DNA from 3 places in the Neobacillus sp. YIM B06451 genome. Region 2 is predicted to be linked to each of the others. Evidence: riboswitches for the same ligand, from Rfam matches in the RefSeq annotation. Region 2 holds a riboswitch; each other region holds the start of a gene.
The links. Region 2 has a riboswitch for S-adenosylmethionine ahead of RB160_RS02510 (methionine ABC transporter ATP-binding protein). Riboswitches for the same ligand answer to the same signal wherever they lie in the genome.
Positions count from the first base shown of each region.

Region 1: it holds a riboswitch for S-adenosylmethionine, as region 2 does, so the genes downstream of both, RB160_RS16385 (methionine ABC transporter ATP-binding protein) here and RB160_RS02510 (methionine ABC transporter ATP-binding protein) in region 2, are expected to answer to the same signal.
Region 3: it holds a riboswitch for S-adenosylmethionine, as region 2 does, so the genes downstream of both, RB160_RS00815 (2,3-diketo-5-methylthiopentyl-1-phosphate enolase) here and RB160_RS02510 (methionine ABC transporter ATP-binding protein) in region 2, are expected to answer to the same signal.

Region 1 is NZ_JAVFKJ010000011.1:773-10,421, reverse strand. Features, by position in the region: gene RB160_RS16405 (AAA domain-containing protein) at 1-664, opposite strand, end outside; gene RB160_RS16400 (serine/threonine protein kinase) at 661-1,491, opposite strand; gene RB160_RS16395 (NERD domain-containing protein kinase family protein) at 1,491-2,861, opposite strand; gene RB160_RS16390 (acetamidase/formamidase family protein) at 3,095-4,405, shown strand; SAM riboswitch class I at 4,680-4,778, shown strand; SAM riboswitch class I at 4,860-4,959, shown strand; gene RB160_RS16385 (methionine ABC transporter ATP-binding protein) at 5,142-6,176, shown strand; gene RB160_RS16380 (methionine ABC transporter permease) at 6,166-6,816, shown strand; gene RB160_RS16375 (MetQ/NlpA family ABC transporter substrate-binding protein) at 6,835-7,668, shown strand; gene RB160_RS16370 (M20 family metallopeptidase) at 7,993-9,207, shown strand; gene RB160_RS16365 (alpha/beta fold hydrolase) at 9,583-9,649, shown strand, end outside.
Region 2 is NZ_JAVFKJ010000001.1:535,429-545,077, reverse strand. Features, by position in the region: gene RB160_RS02535 (hypothetical protein) at 1-345, opposite strand, end outside; gene RB160_RS02530 (DUF3885 domain-containing protein) at 444-1,361, opposite strand; gene RB160_RS02525 (hypothetical protein) at 1,430-1,897, opposite strand; gene RB160_RS02520 (ThiF family adenylyltransferase) at 2,521-3,654, shown strand; gene RB160_RS02515 (PqqD family peptide modification chaperone) at 3,651-4,847, shown strand; SAM riboswitch class I at 5,111-5,216, shown strand; gene RB160_RS02510 (methionine ABC transporter ATP-binding protein) at 5,311-6,321, shown strand; gene RB160_RS02505 (methionine ABC transporter permease) at 6,314-6,976, shown strand; gene RB160_RS02500 (MetQ/NlpA family ABC transporter substrate-binding protein) at 7,038-7,877, shown strand; gene RB160_RS02495 (iron-containing alcohol dehydrogenase family protein) at 7,991-9,064, shown strand; gene pxpB (5-oxoprolinase subunit PxpB) at 9,532-9,649, shown strand, end outside.
Region 3 is NZ_JAVFKJ010000001.1:183,255-192,903, forward strand. Features, by position in the region: gene RB160_RS00795 (thiamine pyrophosphate-dependent enzyme) at 1-302, shown strand, start outside; gene RB160_RS00800 (DUF2087 domain-containing protein) at 731-1,315, shown strand; gene RB160_RS00805 (carbon-nitrogen family hydrolase) at 1,359-2,141, opposite strand; gene RB160_RS00810 (pyridoxal phosphate-dependent aminotransferase) at 2,275-3,447, shown strand; SAM riboswitch class I at 3,532-3,634, shown strand; gene RB160_RS00815 (2,3-diketo-5-methylthiopentyl-1-phosphate enolase) at 3,751-4,959, shown strand; gene RB160_RS00820 (2-hydroxy-3-keto-5-methylthiopentenyl-1-phosphate phosphatase) at 4,956-5,630, shown strand; gene RB160_RS00825 (methylthioribulose 1-phosphate dehydratase) at 5,624-6,253, shown strand; gene RB160_RS00830 (cupin domain-containing protein) at 6,345-6,869, shown strand; gene RB160_RS00835 (aspartyl-phosphate phosphatase Spo0E family protein) at 7,101-7,364, shown strand; gene RB160_RS00840 (electron transfer flavoprotein subunit beta/FixA family protein) at 7,704-8,528, shown strand; gene RB160_RS00845 (electron transfer flavoprotein subunit alpha/FixB family protein) at 8,561-9,592, shown strand; gene RB160_RS00850 (FAD-dependent oxidoreductase) at 9,585-9,649, shown strand, end outside.

The DNA of each region.
Region 1 (9,649 bases), on a different contig from region 2:
AAATGGCCAGGTCATTGTAAGCATATTTTTCATCAATCGCTACCTTGAAGGAATACGATACGCCTTTTACTTGGGAAGAAACGGCTTCCGTGAACCGGCTATAATAAAAATACTTCTTTTTCGTTTCCGCGAAATCGTTATCTTCCTGCTTATTAATCATCTGAATCAGCTGGGAGGCCCATTCCTGTTCAGCATGTTTCCGCCGCCTTTGTTCGAAGCTGTCCTCGCGTGATTCCTGTTGGAGCTTGCCGAGTTTCAGCGAGAGTTTAGTAAGGTCGGCAAAGACAAAAGCGGCATTCCGGTTCTTTTGCATGTTGAAATTTTCCCCGGAAAACACAAACGGTTGTTCAAGCAAGATAAGCCGGAGCCCGTAACGGACCATCCGGGTGCGGTCGGCGGCATTGCGTTTTTTCACGCCATTGACCCGGAATGCGGCATTTCCATGGGCGGGGCTGTCGTATTTTTTGCATAACAGCTTGTAATCCTTCGTATGGAGCTGAACGTTCTCCTCGCCACGGAATTCAGCCCACAGCCACTCGCTATCTTTTATTTGCGCGAGAATGAGGGGAACATTCCCCGCTTCACCCGCGGAAACCTGGAAATTGAGCACCCCCGATGCCCGTATCGTCCTGCCTGACAATGCATCGCCAATGATGCCGCTCATATGTTAATCACCACTCTTTCAAGCCTTCGTGCGACCTCAATCATTGATTTCGGCCGTTTTTCCGGCGAAAATTGCATGCAATGGGCCATCAGTTCCTTTAGGCCAACCGGGATGGTTGGTGACTCAGGAAAGTCTAGGACGACTCCCCCTTTTTGTAAAATTTCTCCCTTTTCAAACGGGCGTTTCCGATAAACCATTAAGTAGAGCAGGACGCCGAATGAAAAAATATCATAGGCTGGCGTCGGCCTGTGGTGAAGTGTGACCGCTTCCGGAGGTGGAAAGACATCCGTTCCCGCCTTGATCAGCACGCCGACACGCTGGAAGGATAGGCCAAAGTCGATGATTTTGACGTTTCCGGCTTCATTGACAAAAATATTATTGTCCGACAAATCCCGATGGATAATCCCGAGCCGGTGAATCGCACTATACGCCTTGGCGATGTTCGCGGCAATTCTGATTCGTTGTCCGAGGGTAGCCTCATCTGAAAAGATGAGCTCGCTTACGGAGGATCCTTCTGCTTTTTCCATTGCGAAAACGACTTCGAAATCGTCGATGAAAAATTCTCTTATTTTCGCCGTACAATCAAGCTGAAGAAGATTCCGCATAATCCGGATTTCTTCCTGGAACATATTTTCAATGGCGATCTTTTTCTTGGTGTTTTTCATATCGGCTGGGTCGATCAGGAAAATCTGTTTGATAACGACTTCCTCTCCTGTTTGACGGTGTTTTCCGAATGACAGGGACGACTCATAAAACTCGGTTTCTTTTTCGGTGCCGGGAATCGGATCAAAAATGTCGTAGTTGTCGTAGAAGTTTGGATTGAACATTATAGCCCCCAGAGCTCCTCTAAAAATTCCCACCCGAAATCGCGGTCTTTTTGGCTGATGCTGATCAGGCTTTCCACCGCAAAAGCAAATTCCTCCGGGACGCCCGGAACAAGCTTGTCGAGCGTATCATGCTTCAGGTCGATGTCGGATTTATACGGATACTTGCCTGCAAGGAACTCATAGGCGATGATACCAAACGAATAATAGTCGGTATGGAAATCGATATCCGCCTTCCGCTCCTCGACATTCGTTTCCGGTGCTGCGTAGGCATTCTTTTCATCAAAGGGAATTCCCGCACCGACGGTTGGTTCGCCTACAATACGCGAGTAATCGAAATTGATGATTTTCAGTTTTTGGTCATCCGTATAGAGGATGTTGCGCGGGGTCAAATCACGGTGGAAAACCCCCTGCCTGTGGATGGAACGGAGCGCTTTGAACAATTCCTTCAGGAGTGCCATTTTCTCATCAAGCGGCCGTGCTTTTTTTATCAGGGAAAAGAATGAGGTATGGCCGACCCACTGGGTTGTCGAGCATATGTAATCGCCATACGTGAATGGGCTCGCATGGTAATAAAGAACGTATGGGTTGTCCTTTAGATTTGCCCGGACCTTCGTATCCCGTTTTGTGATCGTCAAAAACAGCTCCTGGTCTTCCTTCAGGAGCGCTGGGTTGATTTCATGTACCTTTAGGAAATACTTTTGGTCAAATTCGTCAACGGCTTCGTACACGTGATAATTGGATTGTGCAAAAAGCAAACGCTTCGTTACATAGCCGCCGACATCAATATTGATCGATTGCCCGGTAAACTTCACCTCGCGGATGCCAAACGACTCATACACGATCGTGATGTCATTCGGCGTCAATTCCGGCTGGCCTTCCATCCACACTTTTGAAATTGTATCCATATGGTGGATGACTTCATTCGTCCCGCCCTGGTCTATTTCGTATGCCAATTCGTTTCTCGGGCTTGTAAATAATATAACGGGACGGACCGACACCCGTTTTCCCAAGCGCCTTTGCGCCTTACGATTGACAAACGAATGGAGAGTTCGCGACTGCGATGCGGCCTGAATAATCGGATTATCGATCGTCTTCTGCTCACCTGTAATGGTCCTTGTCACAAGCTTTGTGCTCATATTGCTGATAGGGGTAACAATCGTTCCCCGATACGATTTCATTTCTATGTTAAAAATCCCTTTCGGGCAAATCAGGATAACATCCATTTCCTGGTCCTTTATGTATCCATCCTTCGGCACAAGGGCACCGACAATGATAATATGGTTTTCACGCGGCAGCTTTTTCTTTAGCTCCTGGATGGCCCGCTTCTCATTCTCTTTTGGAACTCCGGCAAAAACAACTTTGGATTCCACTCTCATCCCCCCAAACAACGAACTAGTATTTCTTTGGATGCCACTTTCATTCTCACTAACTAGTATTTCCTATTTCGACAATATCTACCTTTTTTCCTTTATTTTCTTAAAAGTAAGGCCATTTATTAATTTGGCGAATCGAACAGGGCAGTCCGCTAATCCAAAAATTGGTCTTCTGGCGCATTCGTTCTCTATAATGAAGGTGGTTGGATATTTTTTGAGGAGGGGTTGTTATGTTGAAGGAAGCTCGTCAGACCGTCTTTGTAAATGAGTTCACGAATGGCATTTTGGATCCCGGGGAAGATATGTTGGGTCCTTTGAAAAATGGAGGCCATATTGTGGCGAATACGGCACCAGGCTGCTGGGGGCCGATGATCACCCCCTGCTTGAGAGGCGGGCATGAGGTGACAAAGCCCGTCTATGTCGAGGGCGCGGAAGTCGGTGATGCGATTGCGATCCGCATCAAGTCCATCGATGTCACATCGATGGGCACATCATCGGGAAATGACTCGCCAGTCGAGGGAAGATTTATCGGCGATCCGTTTGTCGCAGTGAAATGCCCGGGCTGTGGAACGCTTTATCCCGACACGAAAGTCGTTGGGTCAGGCCCGGAGTCAGTAAGGTGCGCGAATTGCGATACCGATGTTACACCGTTCATTTTTACACATGGCTACACGATTGCGTTCGATTCTGAGCGAAAAGTAGGCATTACGCTTGATAAGGCCGCGGCTGAAGAAGCGGCAGCACAGGGCAGGAGTTTCATGAACACACCTGAAAATTCAGTGCAAAATCCGATTGTCGCATTCGCTCCACATGATATGGTCGGCACCGTTGCCAGACTTCGCCCGTTCCTCGGCCAGCTCGGAACGACCCCGGCGCGACGGATGCCGGATTCACATAATGCGGGTGATTTCGGGCAATTCCTCGTGGAGGCCCCGCATGAATACAGCATCTCCCGCGAACAATTGGAGGACCGGACTGATGGCCACATGGACATTAACAGGGTTCGCGAAGGCGCCGTCCTGATTTGTCCTGTGAAAGTTGAGGGCGGCGGAGTTTACATTGGCGACATGCATGCGATGCAGGGGGATGGTGAAATCGCCGGCCATACCGCCGATGTTGCAGGAATCGTAACGCTCCAGGCCATTGTCATCAAAGGATTGAAGATAGATGGCCCGATTTTGCTGCCAGTTCCGGAAGACCTCCCCTACCTTGCGAAACCGATTACGAAAAAAGAAAAAGAATCCGCCATGTCACTTGCAAGGCAATGGGGAGTTAACAAGCTGGAGGAATCACTGCCAATCTCATTCATCGGGACCGGGGCCAACCTTAATGACGCCACCGCAAATGGGCTTGAACGCGCGGCGAAAGCTCTAGGAATCACTGTCCCTGAAGTGATGAACCGGGCCACCATCACCGGCTCAATCGAAATCGGCCGCCACCCGGGCGTCGTCACCGTTACCTTCCTCGCACCCGTAAAATACTTGGAAAGGCTCAATCTCGCCCATTTAATCAAAGACCACTATCGAAGCATCCTCGAATAAAAGGGGTAAGCTGCCTGGCACCATGGCGAACGTTTTTTTGTCCTTGTTTGTGCCAAGTACCGTGGTTGGACTTATTGTCCCTTTTTGGGGCCTAGAAGCGCGGCTGGACTACTATTGTCCCGGTTGGATGCCCGTTACTTTGGCTGGACTTATAATGTCCCAGCTGGGGGTCCGGCACATTGCAAAAACATTAAATTTTTTTTAAGTGTTTGACATTTTTGTTTTTAAGGGTTACAGTAGGACACAGGAAATTTCGAAAAGCGAATATGTTACCTTCTTATCAAGAGAGGTTGAGGGACTGGCCCTATGACACCTCGGCAGCGGACATATTAGTCTGTGCCAAATCCAGCAAGCGCGGCTTGATAGATAAGAAGAGGCGAACTTGATCAATTCTGTCCTCTTCTTTGTGAAGAGGCTTTTTATTTTCCTAAAAACATCACCCTATACGATTTCATTCTTATCCAGAGAGGTTGAGGGACTGGCCCTATGACGCCTCGGCAGCGGACATGTTTGTCTGTGCCAATTCCAGCAAGCGAAAGCTTGGGAGATAAGAAGAGACCTTGGTTGCTTTTGTCCAAGTGTGCCCTCTTCTGTCTCGCCGGAAGAGGGCTTTTTTATTTTCCAAAACGGGGTGCGTGGAAGACTGGGTGGATAACCCTCGGAGTGCGTTGGCGCAAAGCATTTTTTCCCAAAAGAAAAAAAACAAACATACATTTTGTGACAAGGAGGCAGGCAGATGATTGAGTTTCAGCAGGTGCGGAAGGTTTATGGCGAGGGCAGCGGGAATCAGGTTGCCGCGCTTGACGGGATTGATTTGAAGGTGAATACGGGCGAGATTTTCGGGGTGATCGGCTTCAGCGGTGCGGGAAAGAGTTCTCTGATCCGCTGTGTGAATTTGCTTGAGCGGCCGACTTCAGGCAAGGTGATTGTCGATGGGAATGACCTTACTGCCCTTTCGGCAAAGGAAGTCCGGGAGGTAAAGAGGAATATCGGGATGGTTTTCCAGCATTTCAATCTCCTTAATTCGAAGACGGTGTTCGCGAATGTGGCGATGCCACTTGTTCTCGCGAATACGCCGAGTAATAAAATCAGGAACCGGGTTTACGAGCTGCTTGAGTTTGTCGGGCTTGCCGATAAGGCGGACAGTTACCCGGATCAGCTTTCGGGCGGGCAAAAGCAGCGGATTGGGATTGCGCGCGCTTTGGCGACACAGCCGTCGATCCTGCTGTGCGATGAGGCGACTTCGGCACTTGACCCGCAGACGACAAGCTCGATTCTTCAGCTTTTGAAAAAGATTAACAAGGAGTATAACATCACAATCTTGATGATCACGCACGAGATGTCGGTCATTAGGGAAATCTGCGATCGGGTGGCGGTCATTGAGGCGGGGAAAATCATCGAACAGGGTTCAGTATTCGAAGTGTTCTCGGCACCAAAAACGGAGACTGCGAGGAATTTCGTGAGCTCGGTTATGAATGATCGCATTCCAGATTCGGTCAAGAAGCTAATTGAGCAAAACGCTGGGCTGCAAAAGGTGTACCGAATAAATTTTGTCGGCGAGTCGGCCGGCCAGCCGCTCCTGTCCCAGCTTGCGAAAAAGTTCGACCTTGATGTGAACGTGCTGTTCGGGAATATTACCGAGCTGCAGGGGACGCCGTTCGGCAACCTTATTGTCGAGTTCCAAGGAACCGAGAAGGAAATCATCCGTGCCCTCAACTTTATTCATCAGCAGAATGTCAACATAAAGGAAGTGAAAGCACATGCTAGTTAATTCGGACCAAATCATAGAGGCACTCATCGAAACGTTGCAGATGGTGGGATTTTCGCTTGTTTTCTCGGCTTTACTTGGCATCCCGCTTGGAATCGCGCTCGTTGTCACCCGGAAAGGGCATTTGCTTGAGAATGCACCTGTCTTTAATGTTCTAAATGGCACGATCAACGTTTTGCGCTCAATTCCATTTATCATTTTGCTAGTTGCAATCATTCCAATTACAAGATTCATTGTCGGTACGTCAATCGGAACGGCGGCAGCGATTGTCCCGCTCGTTTTCTACGCCGGTCCATATATTGCAAGGCTGGTAGAAAATTCGCTTCTTGAAGTCGACCCCGGGGTCATTGAGGCGGCACAGGCAATGGGTGCCTCCCCATGGCAAATTGTGTTCAGGTTTATTTTACCGGAAGCATTGAGCTCCCTCATCCTTGCCTTCACGATCGCGACAATCGGTCTGATCGGAGCCTCGGCAATGGCGGGCGCGATTGGCGGCGGAGGCCTTGGCGACCTGGCCATTACATACGGCTACCAGAGGTTTGATACGAAAACAATGCTGATTACAGTCGGAATTTTGATCGTGATGGTCCAAGGCTTGCAATCAGCAGGAAATTTAGCAGCAAAGAAAATCAGAAGACGATAATCAGGAGGAATTTTACCAATGAAAAAAATCACATTAGCAATCCTTGTTCTTGTCCTTGCAGTGTTCAGCGCGGCATGCTCAAACTCTTCATCCGCAAAGGGAGAAAAAACGGTAAAAGTGAAACTTGGAGTGAGCGGCACGGATCACCGTGTATGGGATTTCGTGGCGGAAAAGGCGAAGAAGGAAGGCATCGAGGTTGAAATCGTCACGTTCTCGGATTATGTCCAGCCGAACCTGGCGCTTGCTGAAGGTGAATTGGATGCGAACTCGTTCCAGACCGTTTCGTATTTCGACGCGTTCATCAAGGAACATAAGCTTGACCTTGTGCCAATCGCGACAACACAAATTGCTCCGATGGGGATTTATTCGAAAAAGTACAAAGATGTAAATGATATTCCAAAAGGCGGCAAAATTGCGCTTGCCAACGAAGCAACAAACATGGGACGGGGCCTTCTCCTTCTCCAGGAAGCGGGATTGATCAAGCTTGAGGAAGGTTTTGACGGCATTGGCTCCCTTGATAAAATTGTTGCAAATCCAAAGAAACTCGAGCTTGTTCCAATGATTGCCGGCCAGACGCCACGGGTTATGCCGGATGTGGCCGCTTCGATCATCAATAACGGGGTCGCCGTTGATGCAGGCCTGACGCCTCGTGAGGACGCAATCTTCCTTGAAAGCGAAACCGCTACCCCATACATCAACATCATCGCGGTCCGTGAAGAAGACAAAGACAACAAAACCCTAAAAAGACTTGCTGAACTGTACCAGGAAGACGATGTAAAAGAATTCATCGAAAAAGAATACAAAGGCAACTCCATTCCAACCTTCGTCCCACTCAGCAACATTGGGTGGTAAGTGAAGCTGGGGACTGCACCTTTCCTACATTCGGTTTTTGAAAGGATATGTATATACTCTTCGGAACCTTGCGGTTGATTTCCGCTCCGGGCACACGCTTTCCGCGGGGCGTCAGTGGAGCCTCCTCGGCGCATGCGCCTGTGGGGTCTCCACCTTGCCGCTGCATCCCGCAGGAGTCGGTGCCCTTCGCTCCAATCAACTTACATGAAATCTAAAAAAGTTATGTCATCCTTATTCCCACTGATAGATAATCTGTTGATTTAGCCGAATGGGAGGAATGGTCTCCTTTCTTCCCTCAATTTATAGAATAAGGAGGAAGGTAAAATGGCAGCACCGGCAAAATCGATAACCGATTTGAAAAATGCAATCATTGAAAACATCGAGAAAAAGCGGGACATCTACATTGCGACAAGCCAGGCAATTCATGCCCGACCGGAAATCGGCAATCAGGAGTTTTTCGCTTCCTCCCAACTGGTTAAACTTTTGCAAGAGGAAGACTTTGAAGTCGAAAAAGCAGTGGCCGGCCATGAAACTTCCTTCCTGGCACGTAAGAAATCAGCCAAGCCCGGCCCTTCGATTGCGTTCCTAGCGGAGTATGACGCCCTGCCTGGCCTGGGCCATGCCTGCGGCCACAATATCATTGGCACAACGAGTGTAGCAGCGGCGATTGCCCTGAGTAAGGTTATTGATGAAACTGGCGGGGAAGCGGTCGTTTTCGGTACCCCTGCTGAAGAAGGGGGCCCGAATGGCAGCGCGAAAGCAAGCTTCGTTAAACATGGGCTTGTCAAAGGGATTGATGCTGCGCTAATGATTCATCCGTACGGTGAAACGAGGCTCTCGTCTACTTCACTTGCGGTTGACCCGCTTGATTTCGAATTCTTCGGTAAACCTGCACACGCTGCCGTGTCTCCACATGAAGGGATTAACGCACTTGATGCAGTCATTCAGCTGTTTAACGGAATTAACGCCCTCCGCCAGCAGCTAACCGATGATGTACGCATCCACGGCATTATCACCCACGGAGGCGATGCACCAAACATCATACCGGAATACGCGAAAGCGCGCTTCTACATTCGTGCGGCAACGAGGAGCGGCTTGAACGAAGTGACCCGGCGAGTGAAAGCTATTGCTGAAGGCGCCGCACTAGCAACCGGAGCAAGGCTGAACGTCATCGCTTTCCAAAACGAAGTTGACAATCTTCTATTAAATAAGAAGTTCGATGCCGTGTTCAAGGAAGTGATCGAGGAACTTGGCGAAACCGTTGCTTCAGGTGGCCGCTCCGGGCTCGCTTCAACTGACGCCGGCAATATCAGCCATGTTGTCCCAAGCATTCATCCTTATATAAAAATCGGCCCGGCCGATCTTGTCGCCCATACGGTCGAATTCCGCGAAGCAGCCGCTTCCCCGCAAGGAGACCAGGCGATAATCACCGGAGCGAAGGGGCTTGCCCTTACAGCTTTGAGGCTCGTAACCGACCCGGAAGTGCTTGCTGCTATTAAGGATGAGTTTACTGAGAGGCAAGCGGCTGAAGCGAGATAGAATTTTTAAAAAGCAGGGGAACTCTCCCCTGCTCTTTTTTGGTGTGCAATGGAGCAGGCGGACTCTCACCGTTTCATCCGAAAACTTGAATGATCCGCAGAATTTGTCTGTCCCCACCTCGTCTTTTCTTTTGGGCAAAATATTGTTATTTGAAACGTGTCCGAACTCTTGAGATAATCAATGTAAGAAAAAATATATGTGAAGCTTGTCAAAATGAGCAAAGTGTTTAGAACTTGTTAGAATATCAATGCAAAAAGAACTGGATTACTAAGCGGCTAAACGCCAAGTTGAACGTTCTTCCTCTGCTGGCGGTCGTTCATTAGTCTTTGTTCAACCAATGGATTAGCTATAAAATATATGAAAAAGGTGAATGGTTTGAATTTAAGTTATCAAGAGTATGGCGATAAGACCGCTCCATTAATGGTGTTTTTACACGGAGGTG
Region 2 (9,649 bases):
CATATCAAAAACTTTCGCGTTAAGGTCATAATCGCCATTATCATATAATTCAGCCCGCGCACATGCCAGGAGAATGTGATTCTCGTCAATTAATTGGATGAAATGGTAATTCCAACTTTGATTTGGAAGTTCAACCTCCTGTTTGTAACCCTTTCCCATAATAATCACTTTATAATGATGGATGGTTTCTGTTTGAACGGGCGGGAACATCCCATCGATCCTTTCGGGGACTTCGTTCACCCCAAGGATGCAAATTTCCCCTCTTGGACCCAAAGAAACTGACGCAACGGTATATCCATTAAACTCATTTTTTAAATCAGCTGCGGGATTCATTTTGTAAATCATCTTTCATTCACCTCTTGTTTTGTGGAAAAATTAGCAAACTCCGGCCATATCCGGTCTGGCAGAATGCCTAAATCGGTCCAGACAGAAGTCCAAACTAATTAAAAAACCCTTTTCGCTGACCAGCCGTTATACTTACCTTTATATTTCTTGGCGTACAATGATATAAGTTCAGATTGATAATCAATCAGTGCCAGGGCCTCGGTTTTTATGGCCTTAAACACAATGTTTCCAAAATCGTCCTGATCAACTTCAATTGTAAACCCTGTTTGCCTCATTTCATTGACACACTCTTCAGCAGCTTCTTTTGGAATTTCAAGCTGGTGAGTGATTTCACATGTATTTGCTAAAAATAAATTGATTTTTGTTTCTTTTACCTTCTGGTTATTCGTTTTAAGTCTGTTTTCCAATTCCTTGGAAGTTTCATAGTAACCATATAATCCTTGTTGGAATATATGGTCAATTTGTATCCGGTTATAGTCCAGAATCCACTTCCTGAATTTATGATAAATAGGAAGCAGTGTCTCTTTCTCTGAACTATACACATCACAGCCGCGGTCATCATACATGTGCAACAACGTTTTCCTAGTCAAATTAAGGAGATAAATATTTCCGTTTATAGTTGGCTTCATGCCGAAATCCTTATTGGCAATCGCTCGGAAAAGATATCCCAAACGCAAGTCCCCTTTTTCTACCCTTACACTATATCGAGTGGTTTTTCTTTCTGTATCCTCTTCATCATGTTCATAAGGAACGGTTTCGACTATCAACCGTTTTGCTAACTTGGTATTTTTCATGAAACGATGGATTCCAGGCAGGTCGTATCCTCTGTAATCAATGTGTTGATTAACTGTTGCGATTAGTAGAATCGTATCTTTCTCGTAAAAAAGGGAATGAAAAATCGAGGATACCCGATGATGGATTTCATTAAAGTAATCCTTGCCTTTTAATTCATCAAGTCCGAGTTCAAAACGAATCCAATACTTTGCTTCTTTCATCAACTTGTCGAACAGCTCCATTTATTAGCTCCTTTGAATCCATTGTACGTCCAAAAAGGTATATTCTCTATCTTGCCATCATTAAAAGTTTACTGTATTTCCACCACAAAAGCATACGAAGCCTCGCCGTTCTTCCATTTTGAAAAAACTTCAAAGATGTATTCACCTTTATCGACAGGGGCAAGAAATTGATTTTGAGTTAGTTCGTATTTATTCTCTCTACCACCTTCAGTCCATTCATATACCTCTAGTTGAGGATTGCCTTCAATTAAGATCTTTACTTGTTGATTCGGTTCTAATTTTATTGCCTCCATGCCTGAAGCCATTTGAAAGGGAGATGCGTAATCTGTCATTTCCACCCTTATTTGCCCTGATTTCAACCTGGTTTCCCACCTATAGCCCCCTCGTTTAAGTTCATACTCTTTTCCATTAACCTCAATAAATGCTCCCATTCTAAAAAACTCATTCTCTATCACCATGTCTTCTTGGTTGCCATTCATACAGCCAGCCATGAAAAATATTGAAAAAACCAATAATCCTATAAGGATAGATTTCAAAACATCCCCCCCTTTTTAATTAGACGATAAAAACATCCAATATAGCATCGTATTTGATATACGTTTTTACGGAATTTGATTTTTCCTGAAAAGTTGGGAAAGTTTTGTCGTAAATTGTAGAATTCGAAGTATTTCTTATAAGGAGCATTTGAAAAACCTATATTTTTCATGCTTTTTATGTTGGGAAACTTTTATGAAAAGCCAAAAGACAGAATTGTGTAAATTTAGAATTATCTGATATTAAATGTTATATTTACCCTACTATAAGAAAATATGTTAATTTCTTGTAGCTATTAAACCATAAAGGGGGGATATTTATGAAGATTAAAGTGAGAAAGACAGAAAAATTGACTCCAACTTTCTGGCCATACCACCTGTAAGCAAATACATTCTACTAAAAGCTCATGGAGGTGATGAATTTGAAAATCAAAGTCCGCAAAACTGAAAAGTTGACTCCAACATTTTGGCCATACCATTTGTAAAAAGAATAACATCTAAGATGGATTGATAAAGTTATGGTAATTTCACTAAGTTTTTTCAAAAAGATCGGAATTCATTTAACGTAGGAGAATGGTACTTGTTAATTGGTGCCATTCTCTTCCTTTAAACCAGGAGGGAACAAAATGCGTCCAGCGTTCAAGAAAACTTTGCGGCCCATTATTCGGAAGGGGCAAGTTATTGAGATTAACTACCATGGCACAGCTACAGAGATAGATGATCCTGACGGTAACATTTATGAACTATTGGAGCTTCTCGACGGCTCCCGTTCGATAAGTGAAATAGCGAATCATCTAAACCTCCCTATTGAAGATATCGAAGATGCAATTATTTTTTTAAACGAACTTCATTACATAGAAGATACTTCTGTCCCCAAGACATATTCCCCAACAGAATTGGATCGTTACCAGGCTAATCTAAACTACTTCTCAGGCTATGCAAACCTGGATGTGAGCAGGTTCTCCTTTCAGGACAAATTAAAGGACGCGAAAATCGCAATATTGGGTTTGGGCGGCGGATCCCTCGCGGCAGCGTATCTGGCGGGATTGGGAGTTGGCGAAATTGTCGGGTTGGACTACGACAAAGTTGAACGGACAAATCTGAATAGGCAATTCCTTTACAATGAAGATGATATCGGCAGGTTAAAATCCGAAGTTGCGGAAGAAAAAATTAAGAAGATTAATCCGGAGATTTCGGTTAAGATGTATAACCAGAAAGTTGGCAGTTATGAAGATTTGCTCGATATTTTAGATGGAGCGGATGCAGTAATTAATGCGCTCGACCAGCCAGCAATCATTTCCGCGCGATGGGTAAATGCCGCGTGTGTCAAGCTCGGAATCCCTTTCTATCGGGGCGGGATCAATAATCAATCGATCATGTGGGAACGAATTAACCCATTGAATCAGGAGCCTTGCTACGATTGTAAAATACTTTATTCCCTGGAGAGCGACCATGAAACGGTGTATCGCCTTGAGTCAGGGTATGGCAAAACTTTTTCAGGGGTAAACACAGGTTTTGCTCCCAATTTATCAATCTTAATTGGTCTATTTATTTCCGATATCGTTAACTTGATAACAGGGGCGGCTCCTTTATTTAAACCGAATATTACAGTAGACACCATTTTAATGAATACACTTCAATCCGAAAACGAGAAACCTGATAGACATCCTGATTGCCCGACTTGTTCCAACCAATTTAATGAAATGGCCAGCATTGAACATCTAAAACAGATTGTCTTTGGAAAAGGAGCTTTGCAGTGAATAAGGAAATCGCACTATTAACGAAAGTAGACTGTTCGCACCTTTCTATTCAAAAGGATTTTGAAGATGAATTCACGATTGGCGATCCTTCTTCAGGGGAGTTTTTACAGGTGCCCCAGGTAGCGGTGGATGTTATCGAGCTGTTGAATGGCAGGAATACAATCGAAGAAGTGTGCGAAATTGCAAATGAGAAATATAATGAAGATGTTGATGTGATTGACTTTGTGATGACATTGCTCGAATATGGGTTGGTTTTGAGCATAGATGGAGAAACGTTAAAACCTGAAATCAAACGTGAAGCCCACCCACTGTTTCAAAAACTAGGAAGTTTCTTTTTTTCCAAAGCCCTTGTGGCTCTATATGGAATTTCCTGTTTAGCGGTATTGTTCCTGTTCGTCATCCACCCACCCTTATTTCCTAAATTCAAAGATTTGTTTGTGTATGAGCTAGTAGGCATCAGTACGTTCAATATCGTCGTGGCAGCTTGGATATTGACCATTGTCCATGAATTCGGCCATTTCCTTGCAGCTTCAAAGGAAGGCATTTCTTCCCTCATCCGTTTGAATCTGCGGATGATATGGCTTGTAGCAGAGACGGATATGTCTGGATTATGGGCAAAACCAAGAAGCAAACGATATATCCCCTTCCTAGCTGGCATGATGTGGGATGTTGTAATCATTTTGATATGCCTGGCCGTGCAGCTGACCACAAAGAATGAATTATTGATAGCTTATTCCAAGCTTATTGTCTTTTTAACGCTCTTTGCATTCCTGTTTCAGTTCATTATTTTTTTGCGGACAGACTTATATTTTGTGGTCAGCAATTGGAAAAACACCTCTGCCCTGCACCAAAATAGCTTGATGTATCTCCAAAAAACATTTTTAAAAAAGGAAATGCCTGACTGGGAACAGCTACCCGAACATGAGAAAAAAAATGCTGTCTGGTTTGGATTTTTATATGGAATTGGAGGCATCATCGCCATTACCCTTTTCTTCTATTTCCAAGCTCCGGCCATACTCTATGGACTTACAACGGTTTATCATTCGATAACACTTTACGGCATAGAAAGCTTTTATTTTTGGGATAGTGTTCTGGTTTTAGCTGTTTTCACCCTGCAGGCAATCATATGGCTGTTTGGCCTCCGGACTTCCATGAAAGAAAGGAAAGCGGAAAGGCGTACAGTTGAAGCATAACAGTTTCGCCTTTTTAAAAGAGTAAGCAACAATCCCGTGGCTTACTCTTTTTTCAATTCCATCAATTCCACTCTACCACGTTGGCTCATTTCCTTACCTCCAAACAAAATTGTCAAACTGACTCAACTCCTTTAAAAAATATTTTTCGATAATTTCCTTAATTAGCAACATTGTAAGCGTTCACAAGAAAATTGTGTGGAAATATGTTGTTGACACCCTTTTTTCCAAGGATTAAGATAAGTATTGTTAATTTCATACATAAACACTTATCAAGAGAGACCGAGGGACAGGCCCTATGACGTCCGGCAACCCCCAAGTATGGGTACGGTGCCACTTCCTGCAGAATGGATTCATTCTGGAAGATAAGTCGTTAACAAAATTGTTTACGATGCCTCTTTCTGAATGAAAGAGGCTTTTTGTTATGGAAAAATAATGTTTTCGGAACGAACCAGGGGGGCTTTCCATGATCGCAATCGATAAAGTTGTCAAAATATATAAAACGAGAAAGGGAACGGTTACAGGGGTCGACAATGTTTCGCTTCAGATAAAAAAAGGTGAAATCTTCGGGATCGTCGGTTACAGCGGCGCAGGAAAAAGCTCATTGATCCGCTGCCTAAACCTGCTGGAAAAACCGACCTCGGGCGAGATTACCATCGATGGGGTCAAACTTACCTCCCTTTCGGATAAGCAGCTGCGTGAAGCTAGGCAGAAAATCGGGATGATTTTTCAGCACTTTTATCTCGTATCCTCAAAGACGGTTTTCGAGAATATTGCGTTCGCGCTTAAAGCAGCTGGAAAGAACAAAACCCAAATTGATAAACGGGTAACCGAGCTGCTCGAGCTTGTCGGTCTCACCGATAAGCGGGATGTCTATCCGGCCCAGCTGAGCGGCGGGCAAAAGCAGCGGGTTGGAATTGCAAGGGCCCTCGCGAACGACCCGAATGTCCTTCTGTGCGATGAAGCGACGTCCGCGCTGGACCCGAGCACAACGAAGTCCATCCTTTCTCTTTTGAAAAAAATCAACCGGGAGCTTGGCCTTACCATTGTCCTGATCACTCATGAAATGGATGTTGTAAAGGAAATCTGTGACCGGATTGCCGTTATGCAGGACGGAAAAATCATTGAAGAAGGCCAGGTTTACGAAGTTTTCGCGAATCCAAGACAGCCGCTGACAAAGGCATTCATCAACAGCGTCCTTCATTTTGAGTTGCCGGAACATCTTTTGGCAAGGCGTGAGGGTACTGTAGTAAAAATCACCTTCAAGGGCGGCGCGGCCGAGGAAGCGATTGTATCGGATGTACTTCAGCAATTCAGGGTGAAAGGCAATATCCTTCATGGAAAAATCGAGTATATTCAATCGGTTCCCCTAGGGATTTTCATAATGGAACTGACAGGTGAAAAAACAGAAATTGATAAAGCCATTTCCTATCTCATTGACAGGACCAATAACGTGGAGGTGATTGCACATGGTTGAGACAATCCAACTAATGCTCCCTGACCTGAATAAGGCATTTTTCCAGACAATCCAAATGGTCCTCATTTCTCTTGGCGTTGCGCTTGTCGTCGGCCTGCCACTCGGGGTGCTGCTGTTTGTCTCGGACAAAGGATTATTTCTTGAAAACAGGCCGATTAAATCGATTCTTGGCTTTCTGGTCAATATGATCCGTTCGATTCCGTTCATTATTTTGCTTGTCGGCCTTTTGCCGCTAACCAAATTGATTACCGGCACAACGATCGGGCCAATTGCCGCCAGTGTCTCCCTTTCGGTTGCCGCCATTCCGTTTTTTGCGAGATTGGTAGAAACCTCCCTGAGGGAAATTGATAAAGGTATTATTGAGGCGGCTGTCGCGGTTGGCGCGACTCCGTGGATGACTATCAAGGATGTCCTCCTCCCAGAGGCTCGGCCTGGGATTATCCAAGGCGTCACACTGACAACCATTTCCTTGATCGGCTTTTCTGCGATGGCCGGGATTGTCGGCGGCGGTGGGATTGGGGACCTTGCCATCCGCTTTGGCTATTACCGCTACGATAACACCGTCATGCTTGTAACGATCGTAGTCTTGATTTGCCTCGTCCAAATTATCCAGCTAACCGGCGATGCGATCAGCAAGAAAGTCGACAAGCGTTAACCAAGTTTGCAAAAGCGGATTGCTTTTCAAAATAAATTAAACCATCAAAGGAGATTTCGAAATGAAAAAAGTTTTGTTTGCTCTTATTCTCGTACTAAGCCTCGGTGTCCTGGCTGCATGTGGCAGCTCCGATCAGTCTTCCTCCAAAGACGGGGAAAAAGCGGAAAAGAAGGACATTAAAATTGGCGCTACAGCTGGCCCATACAGCGATATGGTGACAAAAGCGATCAAACCTGTTCTTGAAAAGAATGGCTACAAAGTTGAAGTTGTTGAATTCAGCGATTACGTCCAGCCAAACCTTGCCCTTGGCAATGGCGATATCGATGCAAACCTGTTCCAGCACAAAATCTATATGGAAAACTTCGCGAAACAAAACAACCTGGAGCTATCTGAACTTGTCATCGTTCCGACTGCCCCAATGGGAATTTTCTCTACTAAATTCAAATCAGTCGATGAAATCGCGGAAGGTAGTACGGTTTCCCTTCCAAACGACCCGACAAACCTTGCGCGCGCGCTGGGTGTGCTTGAAGACGCCAATCTGATTACAATTGACTCTTCAATCGATCCACTAACAGCGTCAGAAAAGAATGTTAAAGATAACCCAAAGAAGCTTAAGTTCACTCCGATCGAGGCAGCCCAGCTTCCGCGCTCTGTTGAAAGTGTAGACCTTGCCCTCGTACCAGGCAACTTCGCCCTTGCCGCAAAAATGAACCTGCTCGACGCGCTTCAGCTGGAAGATATGCCGGATGACTACCGCAACCGCGTCGTTGTCAATACGAAAGACCTTGATTCCCAGCTGGCAAAAGACCTGAAGGCCGCAGTTGAATCAGAAGAATTCGAAAAGACAATCGACAGCGACTTCCAAGGGTTCGGCAAGCCTGAATGGATGAAAAACCGATAAGATACTATAACAGCGTACCCGCCTCGTGGGAAGTTTAGCAAAAATCTTTTTAAAAAATAACAAGAAGCCAGCACCGCTTATGTGCTGGCTTCATTTATAAGGAGATGTGTACTATGAAGATTGAAGTCCGCGGCGCGCCAAATTATTATGCGTGTGAGGCTGGGATTCTAAATACCCTCCCCGATATCCTTGCCAACCATGGACTAAGGAACCCTCTTTTGCTGACAGGGAAAAACTCTTGGAACGCGGCAAAATCTTTTTTTCCAAAAGGAATCAATGCACGGCATGAAACGTATTCCGGGGAATGTTCTATTGAAGAAATCGAACGGATTGGCAGGCTCATTCAAAATGAAGGCCATGATGCAATCATCGCAATTGGCGGCGGGAAGGTACTTGATCTTGCAAAAGCGGCCGGTGACCTTATTTCTGTTCCATTCATATTGATTCCAACTCTTGCGGCAACGTGTGCAGCCTGGACACCGCTAAGCGTGATTTATGACAATGATGGCCGATTCCTTTACTATTCCATTTTCAAAGGAAGCGCCCTTGCCGTTCTTGTCGAGCCGGCAATTCTGGCCGCCTCCCCTCCCGCTTATCTTCGTGCCGGAATCGGGGATACGCTTGCAAAATGGTATGAAGCGGACGCATTGCTCAGGCAAGTTGAAAATTGGACTGTACCGATGCAAATTGCGAGAGAAGCAGCCCTTCTATGCAAAACAAATTTACTTGCTTTCGGTCAGCAGGCACTTGATGCCGCCGAAACGGCAACGATCACCCCTGAACTTGTAAAGGTCTGTGAAACGATCATCATGGCAGGTGGAATGGTTGGAGGTTTTGGCGACCGGTTCGGAAGGATTGCCGGAGCCCATTCCATCCATAACGCACTCACCCATTTGCCGGAATCCCATCAGCACCTTCACGGGGATAAAGTAGCTTACGGAATCCTCGTCCAGCTAATGCTTGAAGGCAGGAAAGTAGAAGTTTTAGAGTTGCTCCCCTTTTATAAAAAAACCGGCTTGCCATACAGCCTGAAAAACCTTGGCATCCTTTCCACCGAAAGTGCCGCCGAAGTCATTGCAGCCAATGCACTTGTTTCAAACGAATCGATCCATCTGCTAGATATTCCTTTAACTCCAGAAATCTTGGTGAGCTCAATACTGGAGCTTGAATTGATGGTAGGAGAATAACCATTTGAGCACCTTCTGATTATGGGGGTGCTCTTCAAAATGGAAACATGTGCCCAATTAAAAAAGGAAAAAAGCTATTCCACGAAAGGCCCAATGTCCAATGGAATAGCTTCTGTCTAAAACTTGTGGAATGCATGCAATAAAAAAAGTGTAAAGACGTGTGTTTCGGCACACGTCTTTTTCCTGTTTTAAGTCTCGGCTGGATTATTGAACTGTATCTCTATATGTGTTATCCAGTCGTCAGATAGAACAGATTTACATGGCCCTAACCAAAAAAAGAATACAAATAGGCAAATGCTATCTAAACCTCCTCATGCTTCCCAAGAGGAAGTTATTTTGGAAAAGTTTTCATATGAACAGCTTTTAAAAATCTACGTGATATAGTTAATGTTTCAAAATTCAAAAAGTTTAAGCTATAATAAACAGAATATTATTTTAGGGAGACTAAATGCATGATGGAAGAAAACCTGACGTTCATTTTCCATCCTCTAGGAGACCAGGCAGTCGTCATAGAGCTTGGAAAAGATATCAATGAAGAAACACAGCGAAAGGTCCAGCTAGTTACCTCATTTCTAGATAGAAACT
Region 3 (9,649 bases), 350 kb from region 2:
AAATACTGATTACCTGCCCACTGAACTGGAAATCTGAGGACCGGTACGGCAACACCATCATGGAAGCAGCAGTCAATTCCTGTTTCTTCCCGCTGTATGAAATCGAACAGGGCTCCACAACGATTACGTACAATCCAGAGGAAAAAGATAAGCGAGTGCCTGCGTCCGAATGGCTGAAATATATGGGTAAATCAAAGCATTTACTTAAGGAAGAAAATAAGGAAATGCTCGCGGCATTCGAAAAGGAAATCGAAAACCGCTGGCAGCGCCTGAAAGCTAAACACGACCATCCGATGCTATAAAAAAATTGAGCGAGGCACCAAAAATTTAAGTGAAGCGGTCCCATTTTATGAAAAAGGGCCGCTTTTTTTATTTTAAAACCGGGATTGGCGTGTTTTTTTTGGAAGGCTTCCAGTTTCCAGCTTCATTTTAGTCGCAATGGCGAATTTGTCCGACCTTAAAATGTAAAACGACTGTTTTTTTTTGAGCTCGGAAAATATATCGAAAAATTTCGTGCCGTTATCGAAAAAATTTTAGATATATCGAAAACTTTTAGAGGGATAACGAAAATTTCCATCCACTTATCGAAAACTGTCACATTTCGGACAAAATCGCAAACCGGGTTTAGCCGGCCCATATCAGAAAATTTACCCCAACCCCTCTTGACTGCAAGATGTAGATTTGATATAAATCTAATTAGATATATATCAAATCTACTAAGGTGATGAATATGCAATTAGACAAGCTGGTTGCTTTTTATAAAGCGATGGGCGATCCCACTCGGATACGCATTGTTGCGCTCCTGGCAAGTGGCCCGCTTCATGGCCAGGCAATTGCGGGTAAGCTCGGGCTTACCCCGCCAACGATTACCCATCATTTGAAAAAACTCCGGGATGTGCATGTCGTATTTGAAAAAAGGGACAAAAATACTATTTATTTTTACCTGAATGAAAAAGTGCTTGGGCAGCAAGCGAAGGCGTTAACACAGCTTGCGGAACGGCAAGGGGAGGAACTAGACGAAATGGCTAATGCAACAAACCAAGAGAGGCAGAAGGTTATCAGCAACTTCTTCACAACGGAAGGGAAGCTGAAAAACATTCCGGCTCAGCGGAAGAAAAAGCTATTTGTATTTGAGCATATTGTAAAAGGGCTGAAAAAGGGTGTGAAATACGAGGAAAAGGAAATAAACGAGTATATTAAAAAGTTTCACGAGGATTATGCGACCATTCGCAGGGAATTTATCATCAACCATTACATGTACAGGGAAAATGCAATATATGAGCTGAATCCGGAAGAAATGTGGGCTAAGCCATAAAACACAAAAAGGAGGCCTCGTCTATCGAGCCTCCTTTGTTATACTAGTCTCTATAATGTTCCGGCCTTCTGTCTTCAAAGACGGGAATAATCCCACGCACTTCCTTCACCTTTTCAAAATCGATTTCAGCAGTAAGGATTTCCTCTCCTTCTCCTGCTTCAGCAAGTATTTCGCCCCACGGGTCAATGATCATTGAATGGCCGGCGAATACATTTTTCGGATCGCTACCTGCCCGGTTGCAGGCGATGACATAGCACTGGTTTTCAATTGCCCTTGCAATCAGGAGCGAGCGCCAATGGGCAACCCTTGGTTTTGGCCATTCCGCTACCACGAAGATAGCTTCCGCCCCTTTTGACGCATGCTTCCTGAGCCATTCGGGAAAGCGGATGTCGTAGCAGACAAAGCCGGCAAGCGTCCGGCCGTCAAGTTCAAAATTGGCGGTTCCTGTTCCCGGTATAAAGTAGTGTTGTTCGTTCATCAATTGAAACAGATGGAGCTTGCTGTACGTATGGACAAGGCTGCCTTCTTTTGAAACGACGAGCATCGTATTTTCCACGCCGGCCCCGGTGCGGTTCGCAACCGATCCACCGATCAGGTTGATCTTGTTCTCCGACGCTTTTTTAACGAGAAAGGCTATGGATTCAGCAGCCTGGCCGTCGGCAATTTCATCAAGCCTTTCTAGGTCGTATCCCGTCGTCCATAGTTCGGGAAGGACAACAAAATCGGGATTCTCTTTAACAGCCTCGCCAATCAATCTGTCCGCAATGGCATAGTTCTCTTCGGGATTTCCATATGCAATATCCATTTGCGCGATGGCAATTTTCATCTTCAAGTTAAATTCCCCCAATTCAGAAAAGTAAAAAACCTCTTTACAAGATACCTATTACGTTATATCATTTGTGACTAGATTTCCATGAATATATTAATCCATTTAAAAATTTTAAAGCAGGTGGTCTATTGTGAAGGAATACCCGAAGTCCGAATTATTGAACAGCCTTCCGGGGCAGTTTTTTGCTGGGCTTGTCAAAAAGGTGGGCGAGGCGATTGCGCAGGGACATGATGTGATCAACCTCGGGCAGGGAAACCCGGACCAGCCTACACCGCCTCACATTGTGAAGCGGCTCCAGCTGGCTGCCGAAAATCCGGTTAACCACAAATATTCTCCTTTTCAGGGATACAAATACTTAAAAGAGGCAGCGGCCAATTTTTATAAACGGGAATACAATGTTGATTTGGACCCGGATACGGAGGTGGCCATCCTCTTTGGAGGGAAAGCCGGCCTTGTGGAAATTCCGCAATGCTTGCTTAACCCGGGAGACACAATGCTTGTTCCTGACCCGGGCTATCCGGATTATTTATCGGGCGCAGCCCTTGCACAGGCGAAGCTTGAGATGATGCCGCTCCTTGAGGAAAACGGCTTCCTTCCCGATTACGGTACGATTCCAACTGAAGTTTTGTACAATACGAAACTCATGATTCTCAACTATCCGAACAATCCTACCGGCGCGGTTGCGACAAAGGAGTTCTTTGATGAAACCGTGTCGCTGTCAAATAAGCATGGCATTTGCGTTGTCCATGATTTTGCCTACGGGGCAATAGGATTTGAGGGGGAAAGGCCCGTCAGCTTCCTTCAATCAGAAGGAGCGAAAGAGATTGGCATTGAAATTTATACTCTCTCAAAAACATATAACATGGCAGGGTGGAGGGTCGGTTTTGCTGTTGGCAACAAAAGTGTTATCTCAGCAATTGAACTGATACAGGACCATTTGTATGTTTCCCTGTTCGGGGCTGTCCAGGAAGCGGCCGCGGAGGCGCTTAATGGCCCACAGGATTGTGTTGGGGAACTTGTCCGCTTGTATGAAAGCAGGAGAAGTGCGTTAATTGGCGGATTAAGAGAAATTGGCTGGGATGTCAATGCACCCGCTGGTTCGTTTTTTGCCTGGCTGAAGGTTCCGGAAGGATTCAGTTCGATGGAATTTGCCGACTTTCTGTTGGAAAAAGCGCATATCATGGTTGCCCCGGGCATTGGCTTTGGCCGATTTGGCGAGGGTTATGTCCGTGTTGGCCTCCTCGCATCGGAAGAGAGGCTGTCGGAAGCGGTTCGGCGGATAAAGGCTTTGGATATTTTTTAAAAAATGTTTGACAATGAATTTATTTCCTGCGATAATCCAAATTAAATCTTAACATTATGAAAATAGTAAATATATAAAAATCATTTCTTATCAAGAGCAGGCGGAGGGACTAGCCCTATGAAGCCCGGCAACCGACTTATTTTTAAGCACGGTGCTAATTCTTGCAGCGAAAGCTGATAGATGAGAAGAGATTAGTTTGCCGTGCTAACCTCTTCTTTGGAAGGGGTTTTTTTAATGCCAAAAAACAAAATCAACTCTGTGTTGGATGGAACATGGAACACTGCCCTGGAAAGGAAGGACATCATGAGTGAATTGGTAGCGACATATCATGTCCGGGATGAAAAGAATCCCGAGAAAAAAGCGGAGGAAATAGCCTTGGGCCTGACGGTCGGTTCTTGGACCAGCCTGCCCGCCCTTGAAAAGGAGCAGCTAAAGAAACACAAAGGAAGAGTAGTATCTGCTGAACAAATCAGCGAAAATATTGCGAAAATCTCGATTGCTTATCCCGCAGCCAACTTTTCCGCCGACCTTCCCGCCATTATAACTACCGTCTTTGGGAAATTGTCCCTTGATGGGAAAATCCGGCTGCTTGACCTTGAATTCAGTGAGGAGCTGAAAAGCTATTTCCCAGGCCCCCGCCTTGGGATTGAGGGTCTAAGGGAAAAGCTTAACGTCCATCGCCGCCCCCTTTTGATGAGCATCTTTAAAGGAGTCATTGGGAAGGAGCTTGATTTCCTTTCAAGCCAATTAAAGGAGCAGGCATTGGGGGGAATTGACATCGTCAAGGATGACGAAATTCTTTTTGAGAACCCCCTGACTCCATCAGGTAAAAGGATTCAGGCCGGGCGCCGAATCTTGGATGAAGTGTTTTCCGAAACGGGGCATAGGACACTTTACGCTGTGAACCTGACGGGGAGGACTTCGGAACTGAGGGGAAAGGCAAAAAGGTTTGCGGAAGCAGGTGCGGATGCCCTATTGGTCAATGTTTTTTCCTACGGCCTAGACGTGCTGCAGGAACTAAGGGAGGACGATAATATAGGCCTGCCGATCATGGCGCATCCGGCATTCAGCGGGGCAATCGCATCATCGTCTGTATATGGGGTCTCCCACTCGCTCCTTTTAGGAAAATTGCTAAGGTATGCCGGAGCGGACCTCTCATTATTCCCATCACCGTACGGTTCGGTGGCGCTTGAAAGGGAAAGAGCGCTCGGGATTGCAAAGGAACTGACGAAGGACGAGCCGTACAAAAAGGCGTTCCCGGTACCGTCGGCAGGAATCCACCCTGGCCTTGTACCTTTGCTCATTTCCGATTTCGGAATTGATTCGGTCATCAATGCGGGCGGTGGAGTCCATGGACATCCACGAGGCGCGGCGGCTGGAGGGAAGGCATTCCGGCAGGCGATTGAAGCAGTTCTAGCTGGCCACAGCTTGTCCAGTTCGGCCGCATACCACCCTGAACTTCAAGAAGCGTTGGAATTATGGGGTGCACCGCAAGAGGAGGCCTTGAGATGAAAAAACCTGTGATTTACTGTGACTTTGACGGGACGGTTACCGAAAAGGATAACATCATAGCAATCATGAAGACATTTGCTCCGCCTGGATGGGAACGGATTAAGGATCGGATTCTTTCAGGAGAAATCTCCATTAGGAAAGGGGTTGGGGAACTATTTTCACTGCTCCCATCGGAACAGAAAAACCAGATTGCCGAATTTGCGGTTGAACAGGCAAGAATCAGGGAGGGTTTCGGAGAGTTTGTCTCTTTTACAAGGAAAGAAGGCATCCCTTTATATATCGTAAGCGGCGGGATCGATTTCTTTGTTCATCCAGTCCTTTCCGAATACGGTCCGTTTGACGGCATTTTCTGCAACGGTGCGGACTTTGGTGGCGAAACAATTCGCATCCTTTGGCCCAACAGCTGTGATGAAAGCTGCGAAAATGACTGCGGCTGCTGTAAGCCAAGTGTCATCAGGAGGCTTGGACACGGGGATGATTATTTTAAAATTGTTATAGGCGATTCAGTCACCGACCTTGAAGCGGCAAAACAGGCCGATTTCGTCCTGGCCCGGGACTTGCTTTTGGAAAAGTGTGAAGAATGGGGTCTTCCCCATTCACCATTTGAAAACTTCCTTGATTGCATCGAAACAATTATAAAAAGGACAGGGGTGAAGGAGCAGGCATGCTGAATGTAAAGTGGAATGAGCTTGCAGATGTGAAGGATGAACTTTCCGGACGTGATTGGTTTATGGGAACAAGCGGCAACCTTGCGATAAAGGTAAGCGACAGGCCGCTGCAATTCCTTGTCACAGCTAGCGGGAAGGACAAACGGAAGAGGACGGATGAAGACTTTTTGCTGGTAGATGAGTATGGCAGGCCGGTGGGAGAAACCCATTTGAAGCCTTCAGCCGAAACGCTCCTCCACGTTGAAATATACAGAAGGACGAAAGCGGGCTGCAGCCTTCATGTCCATACCATCGACAACAATGTCATATCCGAAATTTACGGGGACCGCGGGGAAGTGTCGTTCCAAGGGCAGGAGATTATCAAGGCGTTTGATAAATGGGATGAGGATGCGGTTTTGAAAATCCCGATTATCCGGAATTATGCCCATATCCCGACTTTGGCCAAGGAATTTGCGCAGCACGTCCATGGCGACACGGGAGCGGTGCTAATTCGCAATCATGGAATCACCGTATGGGGAAGAAGTGCATTCGAGGCGAAGAAGCTATTGGAGGCATCCGAATTTTTATTCAAATATCAGCTCCGCCTTCTCGAACACAAACCAATCCAATTGTTCAGGGTAGTGTAAAAATTATTGAAACGGAAGCCTTCTGGCTGATTGGAGCGGAAATCAGCCAGGTGGAAAACCTGGCCAAAAGATAAGGAAATGAGGAATAGAAATGGCATGGATCAAATTTCAAACGAGCGGTGAAGAGTTACGGAGGGAGGAGGAAGTCGCGGCCTTCCTTGAATCGCAGGAGGTCATTTATGAGAACTGGAATGTCGGCAAGCTGCCTGAAAACCTGAAGGAGAACTATGCTCTTTCCGAAGGGGACAAGGAGGAGATTCTAAAGGCATTCGAGAATGAAATCAAGGAAATTTCCGCAAGAAGGGGCTATAAGGCGCAGGATGTAATTTCGCTGTCCGAGTCGACACCGAATCTGGATGCACTCCTTGAAAATTTTAAGAGGGAACACCATCATACTGATGATGAAGTCCGGTTTATTGTAAGCGGGCACGGGGTCTTTGTGATTCAGGGGAAAAATGGTGAATTCTTTGAAGTCAACCTTGACCCGGGCGACCTAATTTCAGTCCCGGAGAATGTCCGCCACTATTTTACACTCCAGGACGACAAAAAGGTAGTTGCAATCAGGATTTTTGTTACCTCTGAAGGCTGGGTGCCAATTTACGAAAATGCTATATAAAATTATCCAAGAGAGCCGGCGCAGTTTATCCGGCTCTTTTCATTTATCGGAAAAATAGAAGCCGGCCATGTCGAATAACGAAGAAATATAAGATGTTTTGACCTGTTTTGCGAATCTATTTACTTTGGTGCCAAAGGCTGGCATAATGCAACAAGCGCCTCTTTTTACGATCTAGGGGCACATCTCTATTGTAAAATAATGGATTTATCTGGAGGCAAGATAAAGGTGCTTATGAATAGCTTTGACCTGTTGAATCTGCTGGACGAGATTAAGATGAAACGAAAAGTGATGATCGACTCGGCTATCGAAAATGGTTTAACCAATGAAAGAACGATTCAGTACAGCCAGGAACTGGATGAGTTAATTGTTGCCTATCAAAAGGCGAGGCAGACGAGCTGGCAGCCGGAAAACGGTTCCGCCATTTTCCTTACTAACTGGCGTAAGGGGCGAACAACAATTAATCGGGAAAGACTGGCGGTCTCATCAGCCATTTAAAACCCTTTGGAAGGAATGCGTAACGGCATTCTTTTTTTTGTCGAAAAAGTTCTCTATTTTTCCAAAATTTTATATAAAAATCCATAAGATGTGATTTATATCATTGTCTATATCTGAATATTTTTTATAGTAGTATTAACAGCATGTTAATAACCGCCTCAACTGTTTTTCCTATTTCGGGCTGAATACGAACAGGACGAGGACAGTTCATCATGTATTTCAACAGGTTTTTATTGGTACTATGCTTGTCTTACGAATCATATATCGTAAAACAAAAGCATTAAATGAATTAATAAGGGAAACGCTTACACAAATTTTCTGCAGAGGGGAAGGTAGTACATGCATATTGTTGTTTGTGTCAAACAGGTACCAGATACAAAAATCATCAAAATCAATCCAAAAACAAATACGCTTGACAGGCGGAGCGCGCCAGCCATCCTGAATCCATATGACGCCCATGCCGTCCAGGAAGCTGTAAAAATCAGGGAACTTACGGGAGGAACGATATCGGTCCTTTCGATGGGCCCGCCCCAGGCAACCGCTGTCATTAAGCGGAGTGTCGAAATCGGGGCCGACAGGGGTTACCTCATTTCCGACCGAGCATTTGCTGGTGCGGATACTCTAGCTACAAGCTATGCATTGTCAAAAGCACTGGAAAAAATAAGCAAGGAACTGCCAATTGACATGGTGATTTGCGGAAAGCATGCAATTGATGGGGATACAGGGCAGGTTGGCCCCGGTATTGCAAGAAGGCTTGATATCCCGCCTATCACCAATGTAATTGAAGTAGCTGAAGTGAATCTGAAAGAAAAGACAGTCTTGATTAAACGGAAGCAAACAAATGGCTATGAACTTATCCAATCCCAGTTGCCTTGTCTGTTGACAGTCGAAAAGGAAATAAATGAAATTGAATACTCGCCTCTCCCAAATATGATTAAGGCGGCCAGGTACGAGCCTGTCATCTGGGCAGTGAGTGATTTCGAAAATGTTGACCGAACCCAGCTTGGGCTCAAAGGATCCCCTACCATCGTAGGCAAAATGTTTTCCCCTCCAAAGCCCGAAGGTGGAAAAAGGCTCGACGGAAGCGCGGATGAGCAGGTAAAGGAGCTAATCAGCCTCCTGATGGACAAAAAAGAGCTTTTGACGCCCAATTCGGCAAATTAATTAAACCAGCATAAGGGGATAGGAGGATTCTGATGAATATAGAGGACTACAAAGGAGTTTGGGTTTTTATAGAGGAAACGGATGGCGAAATTGAAGGCGTTTCGCTTGAACTGCTAGGCGCTGGCAGAAAGCTTGCCGATAAGCTTGAGGTTCCGCTTGCTGGTGTGCTGATGGGGCATGGCATAAAGGCGCTCGCATCAAAGGTGATTGCATATGGGGCCGATGAAGTGTATGTTATCGACCACCCGGTCATGAAGAACTACAGGACAGAGTCGTTCATGAAGGGCGTCATCATGCTTGCAGAAAAGTATAAACCAGAAATCTTCCTTTATGGTGCGACACCGAACGGAAAGGATCTTGCAAGCGCTGTTGCGACTGATTTGAACACCGGTTTGACCGCGGATACGACAATGCTTGATATTGACCTCGATAACCGCCTTTTTGAAGCCAGCCGGCCGGCGTTCGGAGGAAATATCATGGCTACCATCCTTTGCAAAAAGCACAGGCCTCAAATGGCGACTGTAAGGCCGAAAGTTATGAAAGCGCTTGAGCCGGACACCTCGCGCACCGGAAGGATCATTGAAGAGAGCATTGCCCTGTCGGAAGATGACATGCGCACAAAAGTGCTTAAAATTGTGAAAGACATAACAAATAAAGCAAACCTTTCTGATGCCCATGTGATAGTATGCGGCGGTAAAGGTATGGGGGATTTGCAAAACTTCCAAATGCTCTACGATCTAGCCGATGCGATTGGCGCGACTGTTGGCGGGACGAGGGATGTTGTTGAGGCCGGATGGCTGCCGCACCATCTCCAAATTGGGCAGACAGGCGAAACGGTTACGCCAAAAATCTACTTTGCCATTGCCTTATCCGGAGCAATCCAGCATGTGGTCGGCATGAAAAACTCAGAAATCATCATTGCGATCAACAAAGATCCAAATGCGCCGATTTTTGATGTAGCCACCTACGGTATTGTAGGGGATGCGCTGGAAATCGTCCCGAAACTGACAGAACAATTTAAGCAGATGCGGAACCAAAAGGGCGGTGAAATCAGTTATGCCTGAAAAATTTGATGTAATCGTAGTTGGTGCTGGCCCTGCCGGTACAGCATGCGCCCTTGT